One region of the Thalassospira sp. MIT121401 genome, then DNA from elsewhere that is predicted to be linked to it. Evidence: riboswitches for the same ligand, from Rfam matches in the RefSeq annotation. Region 1 holds a riboswitch; the other holds the start of a gene.

The links. A riboswitch is a leader RNA that binds a small molecule or an ion and turns the genes downstream of it on or off. The one in region 1 is predicted to bind glycine.
Region 2: another riboswitch for glycine. It lies ahead of gcvT (glycine cleavage system aminomethyltransferase GcvT); the one in region 1 lies ahead of SIB88_RS19930 (L-serine ammonia-lyase).

Annotation. Positions count from the first base shown of each region.
Region 1 is NZ_CP138926.1:4,346,542-4,358,827, forward strand. It holds gene SIB88_RS19905 (DeoR/GlpR family DNA-binding transcription regulator) at 1-18, shown strand, start outside; gene SIB88_RS19910 (aspartate aminotransferase family protein) at 60-1,394, opposite strand; gene SIB88_RS19915 (phosphotransferase enzyme family protein) at 1,394-2,392, opposite strand; gene fabG (3-oxoacyl-ACP reductase FabG) at 2,882-3,661, shown strand; gene SIB88_RS19925 (dihydrofolate reductase family protein) at 3,730-4,269, opposite strand; gene SIB88_RS19930 (L-serine ammonia-lyase) at 4,434-5,876, opposite strand; glycine riboswitch at 6,077-6,171, opposite strand; gene gpmI (2,3-bisphosphoglycerate-independent phosphoglycerate mutase) at 6,444-8,036, shown strand; gene SIB88_RS19940 (murein hydrolase activator EnvC family protein) at 8,014-9,375, shown strand; gene SIB88_RS19945 (S41 family peptidase) at 9,372-10,673, shown strand; gene SIB88_RS19950 (divergent polysaccharide deacetylase family protein) at 10,732-12,264, shown strand.
Region 2 is NZ_CP138926.1:1,000,565-1,012,850, reverse strand. It holds gene gcvPB (aminomethyl-transferring glycine dehydrogenase subunit GcvPB) at 1-1,223, opposite strand, end outside; gene gcvPA (aminomethyl-transferring glycine dehydrogenase subunit GcvPA) at 1,220-2,575, opposite strand; gene gcvH (glycine cleavage system protein GcvH) at 2,578-2,949, opposite strand; gene gcvT (glycine cleavage system aminomethyltransferase GcvT) at 3,019-4,131, opposite strand; glycine riboswitch at 4,191-4,300, opposite strand; glycine riboswitch at 4,304-4,404, opposite strand; gene SIB88_RS04480 (hypothetical protein) at 4,495-5,049, opposite strand; gene ispH (4-hydroxy-3-methylbut-2-enyl diphosphate reductase) at 5,308-6,255, shown strand; gene SIB88_RS04470 (homoserine kinase) at 6,303-7,271, shown strand; gene rnhA (ribonuclease HI) at 7,284-7,736, shown strand; gene SIB88_RS04460 (putative bifunctional diguanylate cyclase/phosphodiesterase) at 8,013-10,361, shown strand; gene SIB88_RS04455 (DNA-3-methyladenine glycosylase I) at 10,435-11,103, shown strand; gene SIB88_RS04450 (methylmalonyl-CoA mutase family protein) at 11,111-12,286, opposite strand, start outside.

The sequences.
Region 1 (12,286 bases):
CTGATCAAGGCCGGCTGACTGCCAAGTGCTGATTGCTGAGGGCCGATCACCCCAACCGACTAACCACAAGCACGCAGGGATTTTCCAAGCGCCTCGATAAAGAAATCGACTTCTGATCGTTTCAGGCACAGGGGCGGGCGAATTTTCAAGGTTTGCCCGTATTTTCCCGCCGCTCCGATCAGAACACGGTGACGGCGCATGGCATTGATGACATCGGCCACCAGTTGACCGCTTGGTCGGGTCGGGTCACCGTCTTCTGACAGATCCACCCCCAAAAACAGCCCCGCCCCGCGTATATCACTGATCCGGCCATCCAGTTCGGCCAGATGCTGCAACCCTTCGCGCAAATAGGCCCCGCAAACCGCGGCATTGTTCTGAAGATTTTCATCACGGATGACATCAAGCACCGCAAGCCCCGTGGCCGCGGCAACCGGGCTTGCGGCAAAGGTATTGAAATAGCCGACATCCTCGCAAAATGCGGCCAGCATTTCGGGCCTTACCGCGATCCCGGCCATCGGAAAACCATTGCCCATCGGTTTGCCCATACTGACGATATCAGGGGCGACGTCATGACGTTCAAATCCCCAAAACGCGTCCCCGGTCCGGGCAAATCCGGGCTGGACCTCATCGGCGATGAACACACCGCCTGCACGGTGAATAACCGCGACAGCCAGTCGCAAGAACCCCTTGGGATTGGAAAAGACCCCGTCACTTGAAAAGATGCTGTCGACAATCAGGGCCGCCACCCCGTGCCCGCGCTCCTTCAGGGTGATCGCAGCCGAATGCACCGCATCTGCAAACCCGGCGGCAATATTGTCGCCATAGGCATGCTTGCCCGGTGGCGCGATGGCGATCACATGATCGGGCAAACCACCACGCTTGATTGCCGATGGCGATATCTCGGTCACAGCCGCCGTATTCCCGTGATAGGCACTTTCCGTCACGATGATGCCACGCGCCTTGGCCGCACGTTGCGCAATCCGGATGGCAAGGTCATTGGCCTCGCTACCGCTACAGGTCAGGACGATGTTTTCCAGATGGTCGGGAAATGTCGCCTTAAGGCGATCAAGATAGGCTTCAACTGTCTGATGCAAATAACGACTGTTGATATTCAGCCGGGCGGCCTGATTGGCCATGGCACTGACCACTTTGGGATGGCAATGCCCGACCGAAGGCACATTGTTATAAAAGTCCAGATAGTTGGTGCCATCGGCCGCTGTCATCCAGCATCCCGATGCCGACACCATTTCGATCGGGTCGCGATAAAACAGTACGGAGGCCGCCCCGACATTGCGCAACCGGCGCCCCAAAAGATCGCTTTGGGGGCTGTCTTTTTTTTCCGGGCCATGATTGTCAAAGGCATTCATATCCAGAATGGGGCGCGCCTTGGTCATTACGCCCCCTCTGCTACAAGATAGCTTTGCGCCATGGCAATGGTGCCGTCGGTAAAACCGGTTCCCATTTCCCGGGCGGTCGGCGTTTCGGGATGGCTGGCAATCCAGGCCGTCAGCAACAACCGTCTAAGCATCACAAAACTGTCGAGCATCGCACAATCGGCATCGGAAAACGGCGCAATCGTGCGATATCCCTCTATCCAGGCTTCCTTAAGGGCCGGAACAATCGGGTCCAGTTCGATAAAGCTGATGGCCGCGGCAAAGTCATAACCAAACCAGCCAAACCCGCAGTCATCAAAATCAATAACGCCAAGCCGGTCCCCATCGACCAGAAGATTGGCCAGCCGCAGATCGGCATGGATCAGACCAAACCGGTCATTGCCCATGCCAAACGTCATAAGCTTCTGATCCAGATGCTGGCAAACGCGCGTCAGCACCGCCAGACCGGCCCCATCAAGACCCGGTGCGGCACGCCAGTCCCCCCAATGCGGGGTCGCGCCAAGGGTCGTGTCAAAGGTCCAGCTTTTGCGCACAAAATTGACCGACCGTGCCCATTGCCGCGCATGCCCGTGCAGGCGCGCACTGATCGCGCCCAGCTTGAAAAAACCGTCCACCAGCGCATCATCCGCAGATGGTTCATCGCCTTGCATGAAATCAAAAGCAACAACATGGCGACCAACCCCGTCCTGATCAAACTCGGCAACCAGTGATCCGTCACTGCGCATGCGCGGCTTGGGTGTATCGACCACCTCGGCAGCGCGAAGGGCATTGATCCAGGCCAGCTCAGACTCGATTTCAGACCGTGTGTGATATCCGGGGCGATGAACCCGCAAAATCAGCCGTGCGCCCGTTTTCGGGTCTGTCGCCAAAAACGTCGCATTCTCTGACACGGTCAAAAGCCTGACATCGGCATCCCCGCCCATGCCCCACCCCGGCAGAACCGAAATCGCACCGTCACGCAGGCGGCCAATCAGTTCGTCATCATATATTCCGCCCAATGCAGCCTCCCCTTTTGTGCTGTTCCGGTCCCCGGCTCACCTGTTGGCCTGTACCCGATCCAACAATCTTTAACCTACCGTCATCCAGCCACGGCGCGACCACCGGCATCACTGACATCACCCGCGTCCGCCGCATCGTTGCGTTCCGCCATGTCCCGGCATGCCCCTTCATGTCGCCGCCCTGACTTTGCCGGCCCCTGGCCTTTGGTCGTCCTTACCGGCCATGGCAGCAGGTTCTCCTCGAACTGACGGGCTTTAACTGGCGGGCTTTAACTGGCGGGCTTTAACTGGCGGGCTTTCTGATAAGCCGTCCGAAACTGTGTTCGGTGAATAGTGCGCCTTAAAATGTGTAACTTGCAACATTTTTTGTTGCATCACGGAAAAAATCGCCCAATCATCAAGAAAACACTTCGCAACGCACAATCAGGGTAGCGCCACACCATCCCCGTCGGGGTATCGGACATTGGCACCTTCACGAAAGGATCCACCATGCTGACTTCAATTTCGGGAAAAACTGTCATCGTCACGGGGGGCTCCAAAGGGATCGGCAAGGGCATCGCCAACGTCTTTGCCAAACAGGGGGCCAAAGTCATGATTGCGGCCCGCACAGAAAAGGATGCGGCCATCGCAGTTGGCGAAATTACGGGTTCTGGCGGGACGGCCGATATGGTTTTGTGTGATGTGTCGAACTGGGATCAGGTCGCCGGGATGGCGGAATATACCGCCAAGACGTTTGGCGGCATTGATATCCTGTGCGCCAATGCCGGAATTTTCCCGCAAGTCAAAATGATCGATATGACGGCAGATGACTGGGACCAGGTCATGGCCACCAACCTTAAAAGCAGCTTTCTGTGCGTTAAGGCCTGCATCCCCTATTTCGAAAAAGCGGGCAAGGGACGGGTTGTGATTACCTCATCGATCACAGGCCCCGTAACCGGTTATCCCGGCTGGTCGCATTATGGCGCGTCCAAGGCCGGACAACTTGGCTTTATCCGCACCGCGGCAATGGAACTGTCGCGCTATAACACGACGATCAATGCCGTCATGCCCGGCAATATCATGACCGAAGGCCTTGCCGACCTTGGTCAGGACTATCTGGACTCAATGGCCAGTTCAATCCCGCTCAAACGTCTGGGCAGCGTCGAAGACATCGCCAATGCGGCCCTGTTCTTTGCCTCGGACGAAGCGGCCTATATCACCGGGCAATCCATCATCGTTGACGGCGGCCAAATCCTTCCGGAATCGCTTGATGCCTTGGGCGAGATTTAATCGCCTGCCTGTGCCCAGCCAGAAGTCAAAAACGCGCTGACCAATGTCAGCGCGTTTTCATTTTCGGTTCAGATATCATGCAATCCATACTGGCTGCGCACCACGCCGGAATTATAGCGTTCTGATGCCAGCAACCGTGGTTTGATGCCACCGGCGTCACGCCCGAACAATGATATGCCGTCCCCCAGAACCTCCGGGATCGTAAAGATATCCAGCTGATCGGCAAAGCCGCCAAACAGGAACTGTGTGACCACACTTCCGCCGCCAACAACCCAGATGTCGCCATCGCCATTGCGGCTGTCGCGAAGCTGATCGACAAGTTCGATGATGCTGCCGCCATAGGCCTCGGTATTGGCCGGGCGGTCTTGCGGAAGATCGCGTGATGTCAGAACGATGGTGCGACGGGCCTCATAGGGCCAATCGCCAAATTCCATCACCTGATCAAAGGTGTTTCTGCCAATGATCAGCGTGCCTACGGAGTCCAGAAAATCATCAAAGCCGAATTCGGCCGGATCATATTCATCCAGCCAATCCACCGCACCATTGGTGCGCGCTATGAAGCCATCCAGACTGACCGCGATGTATATGCGGAACAGCTTTTTGCTCATGTCTAGGTCCAACCTTTGGTGGGGTCTTTGCCCCTTGTTTGCTCGCGCAGATCATAACAGATCCCCAACCAAAGGTCGCAAGAAACACATTTCACCAACCGGAAGTGAAATGACTATAACACCCAAGACGTTGATTTAAATCGCGTTTTATCAATGTTGTAACATCAACATTCAACCACGTTGACATTGACGGCAAGGCCACCCTGACTGGTTTCCTTGTACTTGCTTTGCATGTCGAGTCCCGTCTGGCGCATGGTTTCAATCACACGATCCAGCGACACGGTATGCTGCCCGTCGCCACGCATTGCCAGACGCGCGGCATTGATTGCCTTGACCGCGCCCATGGTGTTGCGTTCGATGCATGGTACCTGCACCAGACCGCCAATCGGATCGCATGTCAGGCCAAGATTATGCTCCATCCCGATTTCGGCGGCATTTTCAACCTGTTCGGGCGTGCCGCCCAGAACCGCACAAAGCGCGCCTGCGGCCATTGAACAGGCAACACCGACCTCGCCCTGACAACCGACTTCGGCCGCCGAGATGGATGCGCGTTTTTTATAGATCGACCCAATTGCTGCCGCGGTCAGAAGAAATTCGCGAATTTTGGTCTGACTGACATTCGACCCGAACCGTTCGTAATACCGAAGCACGGCCGGAATGACGCCAGCCGCACCATTGGTCGGTGCGGTCACAACACGTCCGCCGGCGGCATTTTCCTCGTTCACGGCAAGGGCATAAAGATTGACCCAGTCAATCACGGTCAGCGGGTCGCGAAGGCCCGCTTCGGGTTTTTCGGTCAATTCATGATAAAGCTTTGATGCCCGGCGTTTGACATTCAACCCGCCGGGCAAAATGCCATCGGTTTTGCATCCGCGATCAATGCAATCCATCATTGCCCGATGAACACGATCGACAAATTCGTATGTTTCGTCCGGGCTGCGCCAGCTTTGTTCATTGGCCATCATGATTTCGGCAATCGATGCACCTTCGCGTTTGCAAATGGCCATCAATTCATCGGCCGATGAAAACGGATGGGGCAGCGTGATGTTATCGCCGGAATATTCCGCCCCGCGATCATCGCCAGACACGATGAACCCGCCACCGACCGAGAAATATTCCTGTTCATGAATTTTCACGCCATCGCGGTCAAATGCGGTGATCCGCATGCCATTGGGATGCTGTGGCAGGGTTTCGGTAAAGTGAAACACCAGATTGGTTTCACGATTGAAATCAACCGGATGCTTGCCATAAAGCTGCAATTGCGCGCTGCTGTCGATGGCCTGCACGGTTGGCGCGACATCATCGGGGTCCACACTGCGCGGCCGATGGCCCGAAAGCCCCATGATTACGGCCGTATCGGTGGCGTGTCCCTTGCCGGTCAGGGCAAGCGATCCGTAAAGATCGACCACAACACTGCCCGCCTTGGTCAAAAGATTGCGGGCATCAAGTTCAAGACAAAACCTGTATCCGGCGCGCATTGGTCCGACGGTATGCGAACTCGATGGTCCGATCCCGATGGTATAAAGATCAACAACAGAAAGGTTTACGTCTTGCACAGAACCGTCCTGCGATCCCGAACGGGGACCGGTGGCGGGATTGGTGGTCATAAGGGCCTCCTTCACGGCTCTTGAACGCGCGAAAATCGCGCCGTTTACGAACCGGTGTCTTGCCCCCTCTGTCCCTTGACCTGAGATTGTGCGCCCATGGGTCGAAAACAACATCAACCCACAGGTTTTCATCCTTCGGTGGAAGCCGGTTGTCATACATGTTTGATCTGTATGCGTGCCGAATTCTCTCTCCAGAGCCTCTATCCGCGACGGTCCATCTGCCTGAGAGTTTTATGGGGCTATTGCTCCTTCGGCGCCGGTTATGCGGGTAACCGGGCTCTCCCGTCGTGGTGCGAGACGCCATTTCTGCCGCCTCTGAGGATCACCGTTGGGGGCAGATTATCTGTGTCTGATACCCCTGTCAAAAAGCAGCTTTGCACCTGCAAAAAATTCCAGGTCGGGGTACTGTTTCGCGACCACATTCGTGCTAAATTGCCGAAATTACGCATTTGCCTGTTGTGAGTAACGGTTGACCCACCCTGCCCGCGCAACAGGATTGATGGCGAATTACCCGGTAAGTCACCATATTTACGGGTAATTCAGCCTTTATCTCTATCAGTGGGGTTTATGAACGTGACTGTATCGAATTCCGTAAAGCGCCCGCGCCCTGTGGTGCTGTGTATTCTGGATGGCTGGGGGTATCGCGAAGAAACCAAGGACAACGCCGTTGCCTTGGCCAATACGCCTGTCTGGGATGCGCTTTATGCCAATTATCCGACCGGATTCCTCAAGGCTTGCGGTCTGGATGTCGGCCTGCCCGAAGGTCAGATGGGCAATTCGGAAGTCGGTCACATGAACCTCGGTGCCGGTCGTGTCGTCATGCAGGAACTGCCCAAAATTGACGAAGCCGTCAAAACCGGAAGCATCGCCGATACCGACGCCGTCAAAAAGATCATATCGACCCTCAAAGACAGCAAGGGTGTCTGCCACATTGCCGGTCTTCTGTCCGAAGGTGGCGTTCATTCCCATCAGGCCCATATGGCCGCCCTCGCCAAAATCATTGCGGGCGCCGGTGTGCCGGTCAAAATTCACGCCTATCTTGATGGTCGTGATACCGCCCCGAAAAGTGCTGCCAAATTCCTTGAGAAATTCCGCGCCCTGATCGGCGATGCCAATGTCGAGATTGTCACCGTGACCGGGCGTTATTACGCCATGGACCGTGACAACCGTTGGGAACGCGTCAGCCAGGCCTATTTCACCATGGTTCAGGGCAAAAACTATGCCGATGGCCGCACTGCCGAAAGTGCGGAGGCCGCAATTGCCAATGCCTATGCGAATGACACCACCGACGAGTTTGTCCTGCCAACCGTGATTGGTGATTTTGACGGGATCAAGGATGGCGACGGCATTCTGATGACCAATTTCCGTGCCGACCGTGCGCGTGAAATCCTTGCCGCCCTGTGTGCGCCGGAGTTTGACGGGTTTGATCGCGGCACCGCGCCGAAATTTGCCGTGCAGGCCGGCATGGTCGAATATTCGTCCGAACACGCCAAATACATGGATGCGATCTATCCGCCGCAAACCCTTCCCAACATCTTTGGCGAAGTGGTTTCCAAGGCCGGGCTGAAGCAGCTTCGTATTGCCGAAACCGAAAAATATCCACATGTGTCGTTCTTCTTTAACGGCGGCGAAGAACAGGTTTTCGAAGGCGAAGACCGCATTCTGGTCGCATCCCCCAAAGTCGCGACCTATGACCTTCAGCCGGAAATGTCCGCACCCGAAGTCACCGAAAAACTGGTCGATGCCATCAAGTCGGAAAAATATGACGCGATCATCCTGAATTTCGCCAACCCCGACATGGTCGGGCATAGCGGCATTCTGTCGGCTGCAATGAAAGCGGCCGAGGCCGTTGATACCTGCCTTGGCAAGGTGATTGATGCGATCAAGTCGGTTGGCGGCGTTGCCTTTGTCACCGCCGATCACGGCAATTGCGAGGTCATGGTCGATCCGGAAACCGGTGAACCCCATACTGCACATACCCTTAATCTGGTACCGACCATTCTTGTTAACGGTCCGGAAGGGGTAACATTGGAGAATGGGCGCCTTGCCGATGTTGCACCGACTTTGCTGCAACTCCTTGGCGTGCCACAGCCAGCCGAGATGACTGGCAAACCGTTGCTTAAGGGCCTGAAACAGAATGATGCGCTTCTTGCGAGCTAAGTCAGCTTATGAGATCGCCCTGCCTGCCGTGACCGCGCTTGCGCTGTGTCTGGCAGGCGGGGCAGCGCCTTCTTTTGCCCAGTCGCTCCAAAAAGTTGACAAGAAACTTGATCAGCTTGAAAGCCAGCTGTCCGAACAGCAAAAACAGGAAGAATTCCTGTCACGCAAATCGCGGGAACTCTGGACCGAGGAACAGGCCCTGCAATCCGAAGCCATTTCTGTTGCCCGCCGTACCCAGCGTCTGGAGACAACCCTGACCGAACTAGAAGATCAGCTGCAATCGCTTGAAACCCGTGAAAAGGTCGCGGCCACAAGCCTTGAGGACAAGGCCGGTCAATATGCCCGCATCCTGATGGCCTTGCAGCGTCTTTCGACCACCCCGCCCGAAGCGGTCATTGCCCTTCCGACATCGCCGCAGGATACCTTGCGTTCGGCAGTATTGCTCAAGGCTGCCCTGCCCGGCGTTGAACAGCATGCCCGCGACCTGCGTAAGGAACTCGATGAAATTGCACGTTTGCGCGAAGATATCCGCACCCAACGCGCGGACGTCGCCGAAGCCACCCGTGCGCTGCAACAGGAACGTACATCGCTTGCCGCATTGCTGAGTGAAAAGCGCCGCTTGCGCACCGAAACCGAGGCCGAAGCCCACGAAGCCGCCAAGGCCGTAAATGCGCTGGCTGACGAGGCCAAATCACTTGGCGAGTTGCTGAGCACCTTGCGCAAACGGGCCGAAGGTCTGCCCGCACCGCGATCACGCCCGGAAATTGATGTCGCCACCAGGACCGAACCCGATGCCGATACGCTGGGCGCAACCACGATTGCCCGCAATACGCCCCCCGAACCGCCAGCCCGCAAGGAAGAACCGGCCGCAGCCACCCCGAAACAGGATGGCACAAGCGACGAAGAATTCGCGGTTGGCAGTTCGATCACCCTGGCACATGGGCATTTGCGCATGCCTGCCAGTGGCAAAGTCGTCACACTGTTTGGGGAAAAATCGCGTGGTCCGGACGGATTGACCGTCACAAGATCCAAAGGAATTGAGATCAGTACCCGCGCAAATGCGCAGGTTGTCTCGCCCTTTGATGGCAAAGTTGTCTTTGCTGGCCCCTTCCGCGGGTACGGCCGACTCTTGATTATCGAACACGGCGAAGGATACCATAGTCTTATCGCCGGTTTTGATCGGCTCGACAGTGTGGTAGGACAATATCTGTTGGCGGGCGAACCTGTTGGTATTATGGGTGAAACAGCGCCTAAACTCTATCTGGAGATGCGCCAGGACGGAGAAGCGATCAATCCGCTTCCGTGGCTGGCCTCGAAAAACGGCAAGGTAAGTGGATGAAAACCTCTCGATTGGCAGTACTCGCACTCGCGACCGGCATGACTTTCGGCCTTGCGTCCCCAAGTCTGGCGCAATCTTCAACCTCCTCGGCTGAGACATATCGTCTTTTGAACCTGTTTGGTGATGTGTTTGAACAGGTCAAAGCCAAATATGTCGAAGAAGTCGATGACAAGCAGCTGATCGAAGCCGCCATCAACGGCATGCTGACGTCACTTGATCCGCATTCCTCTTATCTGAACATGGATAATTTCGAGGAAATGCAGGTCGATACCCGTGGCGAATTCGGCGGTCTTGGCATCGAAGTCACGATGGAAGACGGCTTTGTCAAAGTCATCGCACCGATCTATGACACGCCCGCCGAAAAGGCCGGCCTGCAACCGGGCGACTTCATCACCCATATCGACGGCACCGCCATTCGCGGCATGACGCTTAATGATGCGGTCGAAATGATGCGCGGCAAGGTCAATACCGACATTGTCCTGACCATCATCCGCAAGGGCGAACAGGCCCCGTTTGATGTCACCCTGACCCGTGCGGTGATCAAGATCCAGTCGGTCCGCGCCGAAGCCAAGGATGATATCGGCTATATCCGCATCACCAAATTCAACGAACAGACCTTTAGCGGCCTGCAACGTGCGATTGGCGACATGCGCGATCAGATCGGCCCGGAAATCAAGGGTCTGGTGATTGACCTGCGCAACAACCCGGGTGGCCTGCTTGATCAGGCGATTTCGGTATCCGATGCCTTCCTGGACAAGGGCGAAATCGTATCGACCCGCCCGCGTGATACCCAGAATACCGAACGCTATAACGCGCGGTCCGGTGATCTGGCCGAAGGACTGCCGATTGTTGTTCTGATCAATGACGGTTCGGCATCGGCATCCGAAATTGTTGCCGGCGCTCTTCAGGATCACCGCCGTGCGGTCATCATGGGCACGCGCAGCTTTGGCAAGGGATCGGTTCAGACAATCCTTCCGATGCCGGGCAATGTTGCACTGCGCCTGACCACCGCGCGTTATTACACGCCATCGGGCAAATCCATTCAGGAAGTCGGCATCGTTCCGGACATCATCGTGCCCCAGGCCCGTGTTGAAAGTATCGAAAGCGATACCCGCCGGTCCGAGGCATCCCTGAACGGTGCGCTTCGCAACGAGGACGCCGCGACCACAGACGCAGAAAAGGATGCAAATTCCCGCCGGGATGAAGCCGAGCAACTTGCGATCGACGATTATCAGCTTTCGCGGGCGCTTGACATGATCCGGGGCATTTCGCTGTTTGGTCCGCGCCCGAAAGGGTAAGGACCATCCGGACATCGTGAGAGACTAGCTGTTCGTGTTCAGGAAAATCCTAAATTCCTTGCCATTCCGAAAGAAGAAGGATGGCGATCTCGACGAGGACATGGCCGGCGCGCTGGCCGACGACCTTGGCGACGGGATGACTGACGCTGAAGAAGTCAATCTTGATGACCTGCCTTTTAACGAACTTCCGATCGAAATTCAGATCAAGCGTCTGCCCAAGCGGCCGAAATCACGGCGCAGCTGGCTGTCGAAAATTCTGATCATTCTGGTCTTCCTGTCGCCCTTCGGGGCGACAGCGGTTGCGCTGATCCCGATCCTTGATCCGGAAACCGGCTGGCGGCTGTTTCATCTTGGCAGTCCCGAGGCCCTGGTGGCTGTCCCGGGGTCCGAGCGCGAACTTCAGGAAGAAATCGCGCGCGGTGTGCGCGACATGCAGGAACGCGAACGCGCCCAGCATAACGGCGATGTCGGTCCCGATGGCACCCCACAATCCGCCGAAGACATCACCAATCAGCTTTCCGGTGTCTCCGATCTGGTCGGGCCGGCCGATCAGGCTGACGGTGTTGCCCCCGATACCGAACTAAGCCCCGAAGAACTGGCCGCCATCATTGCCGAAGAAGGATCGATTGACGATCCGATCGAACCCGATCCTTTGCGCAAGGCCCCGCTGCCCGGTCTGGATGAAGAAGGCAGTTTCGGCCGTGTCCCGCGCATTGCCGATGATGGTACCACACCGTTTGATGCCTATAAGCGGCCCTTTGAAAAAACCGACGGGCAACCCTATGTCGCGATCATTCTGACCGGGGTTGGCCTGAATGAAGCCCGCACCGAAACCGCGATCAATGATCTGCCGCTTAATATTTCGTTGGGCATTTCCCCTTATAGCCGCGACATCAAAACTGTTGCCGAACAGGCCCGCGAAATGGGCCACGAAGTCTTTCTTGAATTACCGATGGAACCGGCCGATTTCCCGCTTTCCGATCCGGGGCCGCGCGCACTTTTGACGTCCCTGTCAGAGGGTGAAAACCTTGTGCGGCTTGAATGGTTGCTCGCACAGTTCCCCGGCTATGCCGGACTGGTCAGCCACGAAGGATCAAAATTCGGAAGCCTTGATAGCGCCATCCGCCCGATCATTGAATTCGTATCGCGTTCGGGTCTGATGTATCTCGAAGGTACGCGCAGCGGCATGGCAAGCTATGGCGCACAACTGGCATCAAATGCCGGAACGCCAAACGCGGTTGGCAACATTCTGATCGATCAGGTTCCCAGCCGCCGCCAGATTGATGCAAGACTTGCCGATCTGGTCCAGCTTGCCAAACGCAACGGTGTTGCTATCGGCTTTGCCCAATCCTATCCGGTCACCATTCAGCGCCTGCGCAACTGGGCCTTGCGCCTGAAACGACAGGGCGTCGAACTGGCACCGGTCAGTGCGATTGCCAATATGCAGGTCACCCCGCAATCCGCCGCCGAAGCAGAAGCCGCACGCCGCGAAGCCGAACAGCGCGAAAGCGAAATCATGGCACAGGAAGCCGAAAACAATCCGGCTGAAAATACCGCAGACGAACCCGCCGCCACCATCGAAAGTCAGTGACCGGACGCCATACGCACCCGGC
Region 2 (12,286 bases), 1.3 Mb from region 1:
TCCAGTGTCGAAACACCGGTATCCTTAAGGAAGCTGTCATCAAACAGGGCTTCGTGCATGCAATAGCCGGGGAAAGCCACGCTGAGCTTTTCCTTGAGACGTGCGAGCAGATAGTTGGCATTCAGAACCGCATCACCTGATGCCTGACGCAGACCATCTGCACCGTGACTCTTCATATAGGTCAAAGCACGGATGAACATGCCCATCTGACCATGGAAACCCTTCAGACGGCCAAACGGCTTCATGCCGTCATTTTCGTCTGCGGTTTCAACCAGATGGAAGCCGTTTTCATTGCGCACGACATAGGGGATCGGCGCATAGGGTGCCAATGCCTCGGAGAACACAACCGGCCCGGAACCCGGTCCACCGCCGCCATGCGGGGTCGAGAAGGTCTTGTGCAGGTTGATATGCATCGCATCAATGCCAAGATCGGCCGGGCGAACACGACCGACAATGGCGTTGAAGTTCGCACCATCGCAATAGAAATAACCGCCTGCTGCATGCACCAGATCGGCAATCTTGCGAACGTCACGTTCAAACAGACCGCAGGTATTCGGGTTGGTCAGCATGATGCCAGCCACATCGTCACCAAGCTTGGCTTCGAATGCGGCCAAGTCAACACGGCCATCTTCGGTTGCCGGGATCGAGTCCACAGTAAAGCCACAGGCAGCAGCCGTTGCCGGATTGGTTCCGTGTGCGGATTCCGGCACCAGAACACGACGACGGTTTTCACCGCGCGCATCAAGGGCGGCACGGATTGCCATCATGCCACACAGTTCACCCTGTGCACCGGCAGCCGGTGACATGGAAACCGCCGGCATGCCGGTCAGAACCAGCAACCAGTGCGCACAGGTGTCGATCAGTTCCAGGGCACCCTGAACGGTGCTTTCGGGCTGCATCGGATGAAGGTCGGAAAGACCGGGCAAACGCGCGACTTTTTCGTTCAGACGCGGGTTATGCTTCATGGTGCAGGATCCCAGCGGGAAGAAGCCGGAATCAATACCGAAGTTTTTCTGCGACAGGCGGGTAAAGTGACGCACTACCTGCGGCTCGGACAGGCCCGGAAGGCCGACATTGCTGTCACGGTCAAGACCGCCAAGACGCGACTTGGTTCCTTTGGGTTCCGGAAGATCAACACCGGTACGGCCCGGCTGACCCTGTTCAAAGATCAGCTTTTCTTCCAGAACAAGTCCACGGTTGCCGGTATGGGTTGCGAACGTCATGCCAGCACCTCCTTCAATGCGCCCGCAAGGGCTGCGATATCTTCGTCGGTATTGGTTTCGGTAACCGCAACCAGAAGGTAGTTATCAAGATCCGAACGGTTCGGATAAAGACGCGACAGCGGAACACCGCCCAGAACGCCTTTGGCAACCAGTGCTTCGACCACCTCGGCCGCCGGCTTGGTCAGCTTGACGGTGAATTCGTTAAAGAAGCTGTCATTGACCACCGATGCGCCCGGAACCGCGTCAATCGCGTCTGCCGCCTTGCAGGCATTTTCATGGTTCAACGTTGCCAGACGGCGATAACCGTCTTCGCCAAGCAGGCTCATATGCACCGTGAATGCCAGCGAGCACAGGCCGGAGTTGGTGCAGATGTTCGAGGTCGCCTTTTCACGACGGATATGCTGTTCACGGGTCGAAAGGGTCAGGACAAAGCCACGCTTGCCGTCCTGATCAACCGTTTCACCACAAAGACGACCCGGCATCTGACGGACCAGTTTCTGGGTGGTGGCGAACAGACCGACATACGGCCCGCCATAGTTCAGGGCATTGCCGATCGACTGACCTTCGCCGCAAACGATATCTGCGCCAAAGCTGCCCGGTGATTTGATCGCACCGAATGCAACTGCTTCGGTAAAGACAACAACCAGAAGCGCGCCCTTGGCATGGCAAAGATCGGCAAGACGGGTGTGGTCCTGAATGCGGCCAAAAACGTCCGGATACTGAACAACCACACAGGCGGTCTGATCATCGATCAGTTCGCCAAGTTCTTCGACGGTTGCCTGCTGTTCCGGGTTGCCATCACGTCCGGCAACTTCGGTATCGCTATACTGGCAATAGGTTTCGGTAACTTCGCGGTAATGCGGGTGCAGACCACCCGACAAAACGGCCTTTTTGCGACGGGTTGCACGGCAGGCCATCAGAACGGCTTCGGCACAGGACGTTGCGCCATCCCACATCGATGCGTTTGCCACATCCATGCCGGTGATCGATGCCACCTGGGTCTGGAATTCGAACAGATACTGCAACGTACCCTGTGCGATTTCCGGCTGATAGGGCGTATAGGCCGTCAGGAATTCACCACGCTGAATGACATAGTCAACCGTCGCAGGAACATGGTGGCGATACGCACCGGCACCCAGGAAACTTGGCGCACTTGAAGTACCGATATTTTTAGCCGCCAGTGCCTGCATGTCGCGTTCGACCTGCATTTCACCGAGATGATGCGGCAGGTCAACCGGCGCATCAAGCAACGCGCCTTCGGGCACGTCACTGTAAAGTTCATCAACCGATGACGCCCCGATGGTTTCAAGCATCGCGGCGCGATCAGCACGTGTCAGGGGAAGATAACGCATACTTACAGACCTTCGACGAAGTCTTTATAGGCTGCTTCATCCATCAGCTCATCAAGCTGGGACTCATCAGTCAGCGACATTTTAAAGAACCAGCCATCGGTTTCCGGTGCTTCGTTCACCAGTGCCGGGTTGGCATCAAGTTCTTCGTTGATTTCAACAACTTCACCATCAAGCGGGGCATAAACATCGCTTGCGGCCTTGACCGATTCAACAACGGCTGCATCACCGTCCTTGGTCAGTTTCTTGCCGATTTCAGGAAGCTCGACATACACGATATCGCCCAGCGACTGCTGCGCGTAATCGGTGATGCCGACGGTTGCGATACCGTCTTCGAGCTCGATCCATTCATGTTCCTGCGAGAATTTCTTAGCCATGATCTTTGTCCCTGTTGATCGGTTGTCTGCGAGGCGGCACACGCCGCACATTCTCAAGATTTGCAGCAATCAGCCGCGGAAATAGCGATGCGGTGCGAACGGGAGTTCAACCACCTCTGCCGGACGGGCCTTGCCGCGCACCATAAGATCGACCTTGGTGCCCGGTTCGGAAAATTCAATTGCGACATAGCCCATTGCAATCGGGCCATCGACGGTCGGGCCAAAACCACCTGATGTGATTTCGCCGATCTCTTCGCCGTCGCTGTTCAAAATCTGGGTATGTTCGCGTGCAGGCGCCTTGCCTTCGGGCTTGATGCCAACACGTTTGCGATCCGCACCGTTTGCCAGCTGATCAAGAATGACATCCGCGCCCTTGAAACCGCCTTCTTCGCGGCGGCGCTTGTTGATGATCCAGTTCAGATCGGCCTCAACCGGCGTCGTGGTGGTGTCAATGTCATTGCCATAAAGGCAAAGCCCTGCTTCCAGACGCAGGGAGTCACGGGCACCAAGACCAATTGCCTCGACTTCTTCCTCGGCCAGCAATTTGCGCGCAAGTTCTTCAGCGCGATCATTGGGCACGGAAATTTCATAGCCGTCTTCGCCGGTATAGCCCGAACGCGTGACAAAGCAGGCAATGCCGGCAATATCAATTTCGGCAAAGCTCATGAATTTCAGATCGGCAACAGCCGGGGCAAAGCGCGCCAGAACATTGGCGGCCTCTGGCCCCTGAAGCGCCATCAGCGCACGGTCATCGATTTCTTCAAGGGAAACGCCGTCACCAAGGTTGGCACGCATGTGAACAATATCGTCATCCTTGCACGCCGCATTGATCACAAGAAACAGGCTGTCACCGGCATTGGTGATCATCAGATCGTCAAGGATCGTGCCATCGTCCTGGGTGAAGGTCGAATAACGGGTGCGCCCCGGTTTCAGGATCGCGATATCGCCAGGCACCAGTTTTTCAAGTTCGGCGACGCGGTTTTCACCGGTCAGACGAACCTGTCCCATGTGGGACACATCAAAAAGTCCGGCCTTGGCACGCGTATGAAGATGTTCGCCCTTAACTCCCAACGGGTATTGAACCGGCATGTCATATCCGGCGAATGGCACCATTTTGGCGCCAAGTTCCACATGGAGGTCATAAAGGGCGGTTTTAAGCAGTTCTGGCTGATGATCGGCCATCAAGGTCTCCCGGACAGTCGTTGCGAAACATAGCCGACCAATGGCCAACCACATTCCCCCTCTGTCTTGGAGCCTGAAAGAATCACAGCCGACTTGTCGCGACGGTCTGCTTACATCTTCGGCGAGGCGGTCACCGGCAATTCAAATTGATGCCGCCTGCTTTCCAGAGTCCCATCTCCCCGCGGTCCGTTTGCCTGAGAGTTTCCGGGGTGGTTGCTCCTTCGGCGTCCGCGCAATCCGTTATGGACCGTGGCACTCTCCCACGGGGATCACTTGGGTATGCGTCCTTATACGTATTTCGTTCCCGGTCGACCAGCCCCAAAATTCGGGCAATCACCCGGGCAGGTTTTCAACCCGCCGCTGTCAGTTTGTACCGAAACGACGATTATAGTCGAGCTGATCAGCACTTAGCTGGAATCCGAGATAAATCTCGTAGTCGGGACCGGCCCAGACATCATCTAGCGGAACAGACAGGGTGACCTGCTCGTCACGGTAACGCGCCATATTAAGATTGTCCGCAAACGGCATTGTCACATCAAACACCGATTTCTGAACAAACTTTCCATCGGGGTCACGAAGGGCGACGAAATATTTGAATGATGCCGAACGCCCCTGTGCCGCCGGGCCCAGCTCGGCGGTAATGATCGGGCTGATGATGACATCAAGCGTCTTGTCATCAAGGTCATAGCCACAGTCACCAAGATAGCCGGTGAATTCTGCCTCGACGATCACATCGGTCAGATCCTTGCCACTGCCAGCGAACTGAACAAGCTTTGCCGTATCCTTTGGCAGATAGGCTGCCGGGCAGGTCGGAACAGGCTGCTCTTCAAACGGGTTACTGCTGCATGCTGCAAGCAATCCCCCAACCGAGACCATCCCCAATGCACAAACGCGCCGCAGTCCGTTACCGATCGTCATCCAAGCCTCTATCAAACCATCTGTTTTCTGACATATGCATGATCTGCACTGTCGTGGCGCAGTCTATTCTTTCGCCGTAAGCCGCACAACCCGCTTCGACGATTGCCACGAAATGAAAACACAAAATCGGGTGCAATTGTTCCCGGGGCGATCGGTGCTCAGTCATTGCGCCACAAGGTCAGGCAGGTTATGTAACGAGAACGTTTGAATAAGTGTAGCGGGCTTGTCCCGGCACAATTTGGAAACCGGACCCGTATCATGCCTGACAAAGCCAGTCTTCGGATCGTTCTTGCCAACCCGCGCGGCTTCTGCGCCGGGGTAGATCGTGCGATTGAGATCGTGGAAAAGGCGCTCGAAAAATATGGTGCGCCGGTTTATGTCCGTCACGAAATCGTCCATAACAAATTTGTCGTCGATCGCCTTCGTGATATGGGCGCTGTTTTTGTTGATGAACTGGATGCGGTTCCCGATGGTGTGCCGGTCATCTTTTCGGCCCACGGGGTCCCGAAATCCGTCCCCGAGGCCGCCGAAACCCGCAAGCTTGAATATCTTGATGCGACCTGCCCGCTGGTATCAAAGGTCCATCGCGGTGCGGAACGTCATTTTGCCGATGGCAAACATATTCTTTTGATCGGCCATGCCGGGCACCCGGAAGTCATCGGTACGATGGGCCAGCTTCCGGTCGGCAGCATGACCTTGATCGAAACCGAAGAAGATGCCGAAAATCTTGAAGTCGAAAATCCCGAGAACCTTGCTTTCGTGACCCAGACGACCTTGTCACTTGATGACACGGCCAAGATCATCGAGATTCTTCAGCGCCGCTTCCCGGCGATTTCGGTCCCGAAAAAGGAAGACATCTGCTATGCGACGACCAACCGTCAGCATGCTGTCAAACTGATTGCCGAAAAGGCCGATGCGATCCTGGTTCTCGGCGCACCGAATTCGTCAAACTCCAACCGGCTGGTTGAAGTCGCCAAGCGCGAAGGATGCACGCGTTCGGTTCTGGTCGAACGGGCGCATGACATTGACTGGAACAAGCTTGACGGTATCAGCACCCTTGGCATTACGGCCGGTGCCTCTGCCCCGGAAATTCTGGTCGAGGAAGTTATTGATGCCTGCCGTGAACGTTATGACGTCACGGTCGAAACCATTACCTTGACCGACGAGAACGTGACATTCAAATTGCCACGTCAGCTTGCCAGCTAAGATATTATAGCTGCTTACTTTTCAAGTTCAGGACCACGTTAAATCCAATGGCCGTCTATACCGACGTTTCAGACGAAGACATCGCCCGTTTTGTCGCCGAATATGACATCGGTGATGTTGTCTCGTTCAAAGGCATCGCAGAAGGTGTCGAAAACACCAACTTCCTGCTTCAGACGACCGAGGCGCCATTCATCCTGACCCTGTATGAGAAGCGCGTTAATCCGGACGACCTGCCGTTTTATCTGGGCCTGATGGATCATCTGTCGGCCAAGGGGCTGAACTGTCCGACCCCGATCCATGGCACTGACGGTGTTGCGCTTCGTCGCCTGTGCGGCCGGCCCGCAGCAATCACATCCTTCTTACAAGGCATGTCGCCACGGCGCATCCTTCCCCATCATTGTGCGGGTCTTGGCACCGCATTGGCCAAGCTGCATAACGCCGGTCTGGATTTTGAAATGCATCTTCCCAACGCGCTGAGCGTCAAGGGATGGCGCGGACTGGTCGACAGTTGCCGGGAACATGCCGATGATGTCGAACCCGGTCTTGGCAAAATGATCGGTGACGAGATCGACTATCTCGAAGCAAACTGGCCCCATGACCTGCCCAAGGGGGTCATTCATGCCGATCTGTTCCCGGACAATGTTTTCTTCTTCCCGGGTAAGGAAGACGTATCGGGGCTGATTGATTTCTATTTCGCGTGCAATGATCTGCTTTGCTACGACATTGCGATCTGCATGAATGCCTGGTGCTTCGAACCTGATAACAGCTTTAACGTCACCAAGGCCAAGAACCTTTTGTCGCAATATGGCAAGGTACGGTCGCTTGGTGATGCGGAAATTGCCGCTTTGCCGGTTCTGGCCCGTGGTGCAAGCCTGCGCTTTTTGCTGACCCGTCTTTATGACTGGGTCAACACCCCCAAAGACGCCCTGGTTACGCCCAAAAATCCCCGTGAATACATCAATAAACTGCGTTTCCATCAACGGGTGGACAATGCAGCCGCCTATGGACTTGACTAAGGATACCACGAGATGAATTCACAAAATGGCGGTGACAACCACGTCGAGATTTACACCGACGGCGCATGCAGCGGCAATCCGGGCCCGGGTGGCTGGGGGGCGATCCTTCGGTTCAAGGGCGTGGAAAAGGAACTTTCGGGGGGTGATCCCGAAACCACCAATAACCGCATGGAAATGATGGCCGCAATCAGCGCGCTTGAGGCGCTTAAACGCCCCTGCGTGGTCGATATTTATACCGACAGCAGCTATGTCCGAGACGGCATTACCAAATGGATTTTCGGCTGGCAGAAGCGCGGCTGGAAGACGGCGGACAAGAAACCCGTCAAGAATGTCGAGCTGTGGCAACGCCTGCTTGATGCCCTGAAACCGCACAAGGTTGAATGGCACTGGGTCAAGGGTCACGCCGGCCATCCCGAGAACGAACGATGCGACGAACTGGCCCGGATGGCGGTTCCAAAATCGTGATATTTTCGGTCTTGTGCCGACAAACGCTTGAAGCTTCAGCACTTCGCCCCAAAATAGACGATGCAGGTTGTTGCAACTATTTATTTATCAGGAAAATAAAATCAAACTTGCGTTTCGACCAACTTCCGGGTTGAGTCGACTCAATCATCGGAGTGTTGGCTCCTATAAGAACGTCGAGTAAAGTATATCTGACTAGCCAAAAGTTGGGTGTCCAGGAGAGAACGCTTGTCGCGCGGATCATACGGCTTTTTACAACGGAAGTCTTTGAGCAGTCGGTTGCTATTCATAGCATTGCCGCTGGTTTCCCTGTTCTCGCTCGCCCTGTTTATTGTGTTTGGCTATGTCAGTTACAAAGTTCTGCGCGATGATCTGAATGGCAAGGTCGAACAGACCGCAGACATCAATGCCCGCGTTCTGGCAACCCCGTTCTGGTATCTTGATGTCGACAATATCGAATCTGCTTTGAATGCGATGGCGCGTGACCGTGATATCGTCGCGGTGCAGGCTCTTGGTGCGGACGGCACCGAATTTGCCCATACCGGCGTTTCGCAATCGGAACTGGCCGATACATTGCGCCTGTCACGCCGTGTCTATTTCGAACGTAACAATGTGCGCCACGATGTCGGCGAACTGGTCATTTACTTTACCGATGCCCGCGTTCAGGACCTTCTGTTCCGCCGCATTGCCATTGACATGATCCTGTTTGGATTGCTGATCGCGGTGGTTGCCGCCAGCCTGCTGATCGCAAACAAACGGTCGATCAAGGAACCGCTGAACCGTCTTTTGCATTCCATTCGCATGACCAAGCATGGCCGCTTGCGCCGTCCGGTGGAATGGAACAGTTCGGACGAACTTGGCCTTCTGATCCGCGAATATAACGAAATGGTCGCCCTGCAAGGTCAGGCACAGGAAGAAGCCCAGCGCAAACAGGCCCTTCTCGAAGCGACCCTTCACAATATCGGTCAGGGTATCTGCCTGTTTGATCAGGACCTTAATCTTATGGTCTGGAACGAACGCTATATCGAGTTGCTTAATCTGCCGCGTGATCTGGTCAAGGAAGGCACACCGCTTTCCGATATCCTGCGCTATAACGGCGAACGCGGCGAATATGGCGATGTCAGCATTCAGGCCCTGATTTCCGATCGTGTTGCCATTGCACGACGTCGTGAACCCTATCGCATGGAACGCACCCGCCCCAATGGTCGCGTTATTCAGGTTGATCACAACCCGATGCCCGGCGGCGGCTATGTTGCGACCTATACCGACATTACCGAACGCAAACAGACCGAAGCACGCATGCGCCATCTGGCCGTTCATGATGTGCTGACCAGCCTTCCGAACCGGACCCTGTTCCTTGACCGCCTGCGTCAGGCATTGCTGTCGGCCCGCCGGTTCCAGCGCGGTGTCACGGTTCTGTTTGTTGACCTTGACCGGTTCAAGGACATCAATGACCACTTTGGCCATGATGTTGGTGACCTGATGATTCAGGAAATGGGTCAGCGTCTGTCGCGGATCATCCGCGATTCAGATACCGCCGCACGCCTTGGCGGGGACGAGTTCGCGATCATTCAGACCGATGTCCAGAATATCGAAGACACCATCGCCCTTGCCCAGCGCATCATTGACGAGCTGTCCCAGCCGTTTGATTGCCGGGGCATTCGCCTGCATTCAACGGCCAGTGTCGGTATTACCCTGTTCCCGGAAGACGGCGAGAACCCCGAACAGCTGGTCAAGAACGCCGATATGGCGATGTATGCGGCCAAGGCTGAAGGGCGCAACAATTATCGCTTCTTCCTGCCGTCGATGCATGAACGGGTCAAGGAACGCAAAACTATCGAGGAAGATCTGCGTAACGCGCTCGAACAGGATCAGCTCGAACTTTATTATCAGCCCAAAATTGATTGCCGGACCGAAAAGGTCGTTGGCGCCGAGGCACTTGTGCGCTGGCATCACCCGGAACGCGGCCTGATCCTGCCGGGCGAATTCATCTCGGTGGCCGAGGAATGCGGCCTGATCAACCGGCTTGGTGCCTGGGTTCTTGAAAAGGCCTGCAAACAGACGCAGGCATGGCGTGATTCGTCACTGCCCGGGATGCGGATTGCGGTGAACCTGTCACCTGCGCAGTTCCAAGATGCCGAACTGGTCGAAAGTGTTACCAAAATCGTCAAGGACACCGCCCTTCCGGAAGGTACGCTTGAACTTGAGATCACTGAATCGATCCTGATGAACAACCCGGAAAAGGCGGTTTCAACGCTGAAGGAGCTTAAAGCGCTTGGCGTGATGATCGCGATTGATGACTTTGGTACCGGTTATTCGTCCCTGAACTATCTGAAACGCTTCCCGGTTGGCTCGATCAAGATCGACCGGTCGTTTGTGAATGACATCCATGTCGATCTCGATGACAAGGCAATTGTCGATGCGGTGATCGGTCTTGGCCACAGCCTTAATCTTGAAGTGGTTGCCGAAGGCGTGGAAGAAGTCGAACAGCTTGAATATCTGCGTGAAAAGGGCTGTGATTTCATTCAGGGCTTCCTGTTCTCCAAACCGCTTCCGGCCACCACATTCGAAAGCTGGGTCAGTGACCGCCACAGTCGCGTGCCCGAACGGGTTGCTGCAAAGTCCTGATCACACCCGATATTCTTGAAAACAGCCTTGGCATTGCTTTGGCTGTTTTTTCGTTCAAGGGACAAGACACTCCATGCGCCCGTTTCCCGAAATAGAACAAGCCGCCATCGCCCGCAAAGGAAGCCAAACCGCCCTTTCCGCGGCCCTCGTCACCCCCAGACCACGCAATGAAATCGCCGCGATTGCCAATGATCGCTGGCTGTCAGAATTCAGCAAATCGGTTTTTCAGGCCGGTTTCAGCTGGAAAGTGATTGAAAACAAATGGCCACGGTTTGAAGAAGTCTTTGACGGTTTTGATATCGGCCGACTGTCGATGATGCATGACGAAGATGTCGAACGCCTGCTTAAGGTCGACGGGATTGTCGCCCATGGGCCAAAGATCAAATCAATTGGGGAAAATGCCCGCTTCCTGCGCGACCTTGCCGACAACCATGGATCAGTCGGCGCATTCTTTGCCAGTTGGAAACTTCCCGATTATTGCGACAATTTGCGCCTTGTCCACAAAGGCGGATCACGGCTTGGCGGCAAAACCGGGCAAGTTGCCCTGCGCCGTATTGGCATGGACACGCCAATTTTCTCCAACGACGTCATCAAGGCACTAAAGACCGAAGGCGTGGTTACCAAGATGCCGTCATCGAACAAGGATTTCGCATCGGTCCAGGCCGCCCTTGACCACTGGCACAAGGAATCCGGCCGACCCTTAACCCAGATCAGCCAGATTCTGGCATTTTCAGCGGGATAAAGGCCGCCTAATACACCGTTGCGCTACGCCCGGCATCATCGTTTGGGTGCGTGCCCGTTGACGATGGGCGGTCCGACGACTTGCGATCAACAAGATCGACAATCTCGGAAATCACCCGGACCAGTTGATAATCCTTGGGCGTGTAGACGGCTGCCACCCCCATTTGCCGCAAAACCAGCATATCGGCCTCGGGGATGATCCCGCCGACCACGACGGGGATGTGACCGGCCCCTTCTGCGCGCAAGCCATTGACCACTTCGCGCACCAATGGCACATGCGACCCCGACAGGATCGAAAGCCCGATTACATGGGCTCCTTCGTCAATTGCATTGCGAACCAGTGCATCGGGTGTCCAGCGAATGCCCTCGTAAAGAACTTCGATACCGGCGTCTCCGGCCTTGACCGCGATCTGTTCCGCACCGTTGGAATGACCATCCAGCCCCGGTTTCCCCACCAGCATTTTCATGCGTTCGCCAAGCTTGTCAGACACTTCATCAACCCGGTCACGAAGGGTCCGGATGTCCTGTGCATCGCCCGTGACAATCATCGACGTAATACCGGTCGGTGCACGATATTCGCCAAATACGTCGCGAAGCGTTTCCGACCATTCCCCGGTCGTGACACCGGCATGGGCACAGGCAATTGAACTTTCCATGATGTTGCGCCCTTCGCTGGCGGCGGATTTAAGGGCCTCAAGATTCTTGGTGACCGTCGCCTGATCACGGTCAGAGCGCCAAGCTTTGAGTTTTTCGATCTGCTCCTGCTCGGCCATGTCATCGACCGTCAGGATCGATTTTTCACCCGATGTCAGCGGCGATGGTTCGGTTTCGGTAAAGGCATTCACACCGATCACTTTGGTCAGTCCGCTTTCGATATCGGCCAGACGGCGGGCGTTGGAGCGCACCAGTTCCTGTTTCATGTACCCGCGATCAACAGCTGCAATCGCGCCCCCCATGGCATCGATCTTTGCCAGTTCCACGCGTGCCCCTTCCTTAAGGGTACCGACCTTGCGCTCAATCGCCGGGTTGCCGTCAAACAGGTCCTCATATTCCAGAAGATCGGTTTCATAGGCCATGATCTGTTGCAGGCGCAGTGACCATTGCTGATCCCACGGGCGCGGGAGCCCAAGCGCCTCGTTCCAGGCGGGCAATTGAACCGCACGCGCACGCGCATTCTTGGAAAG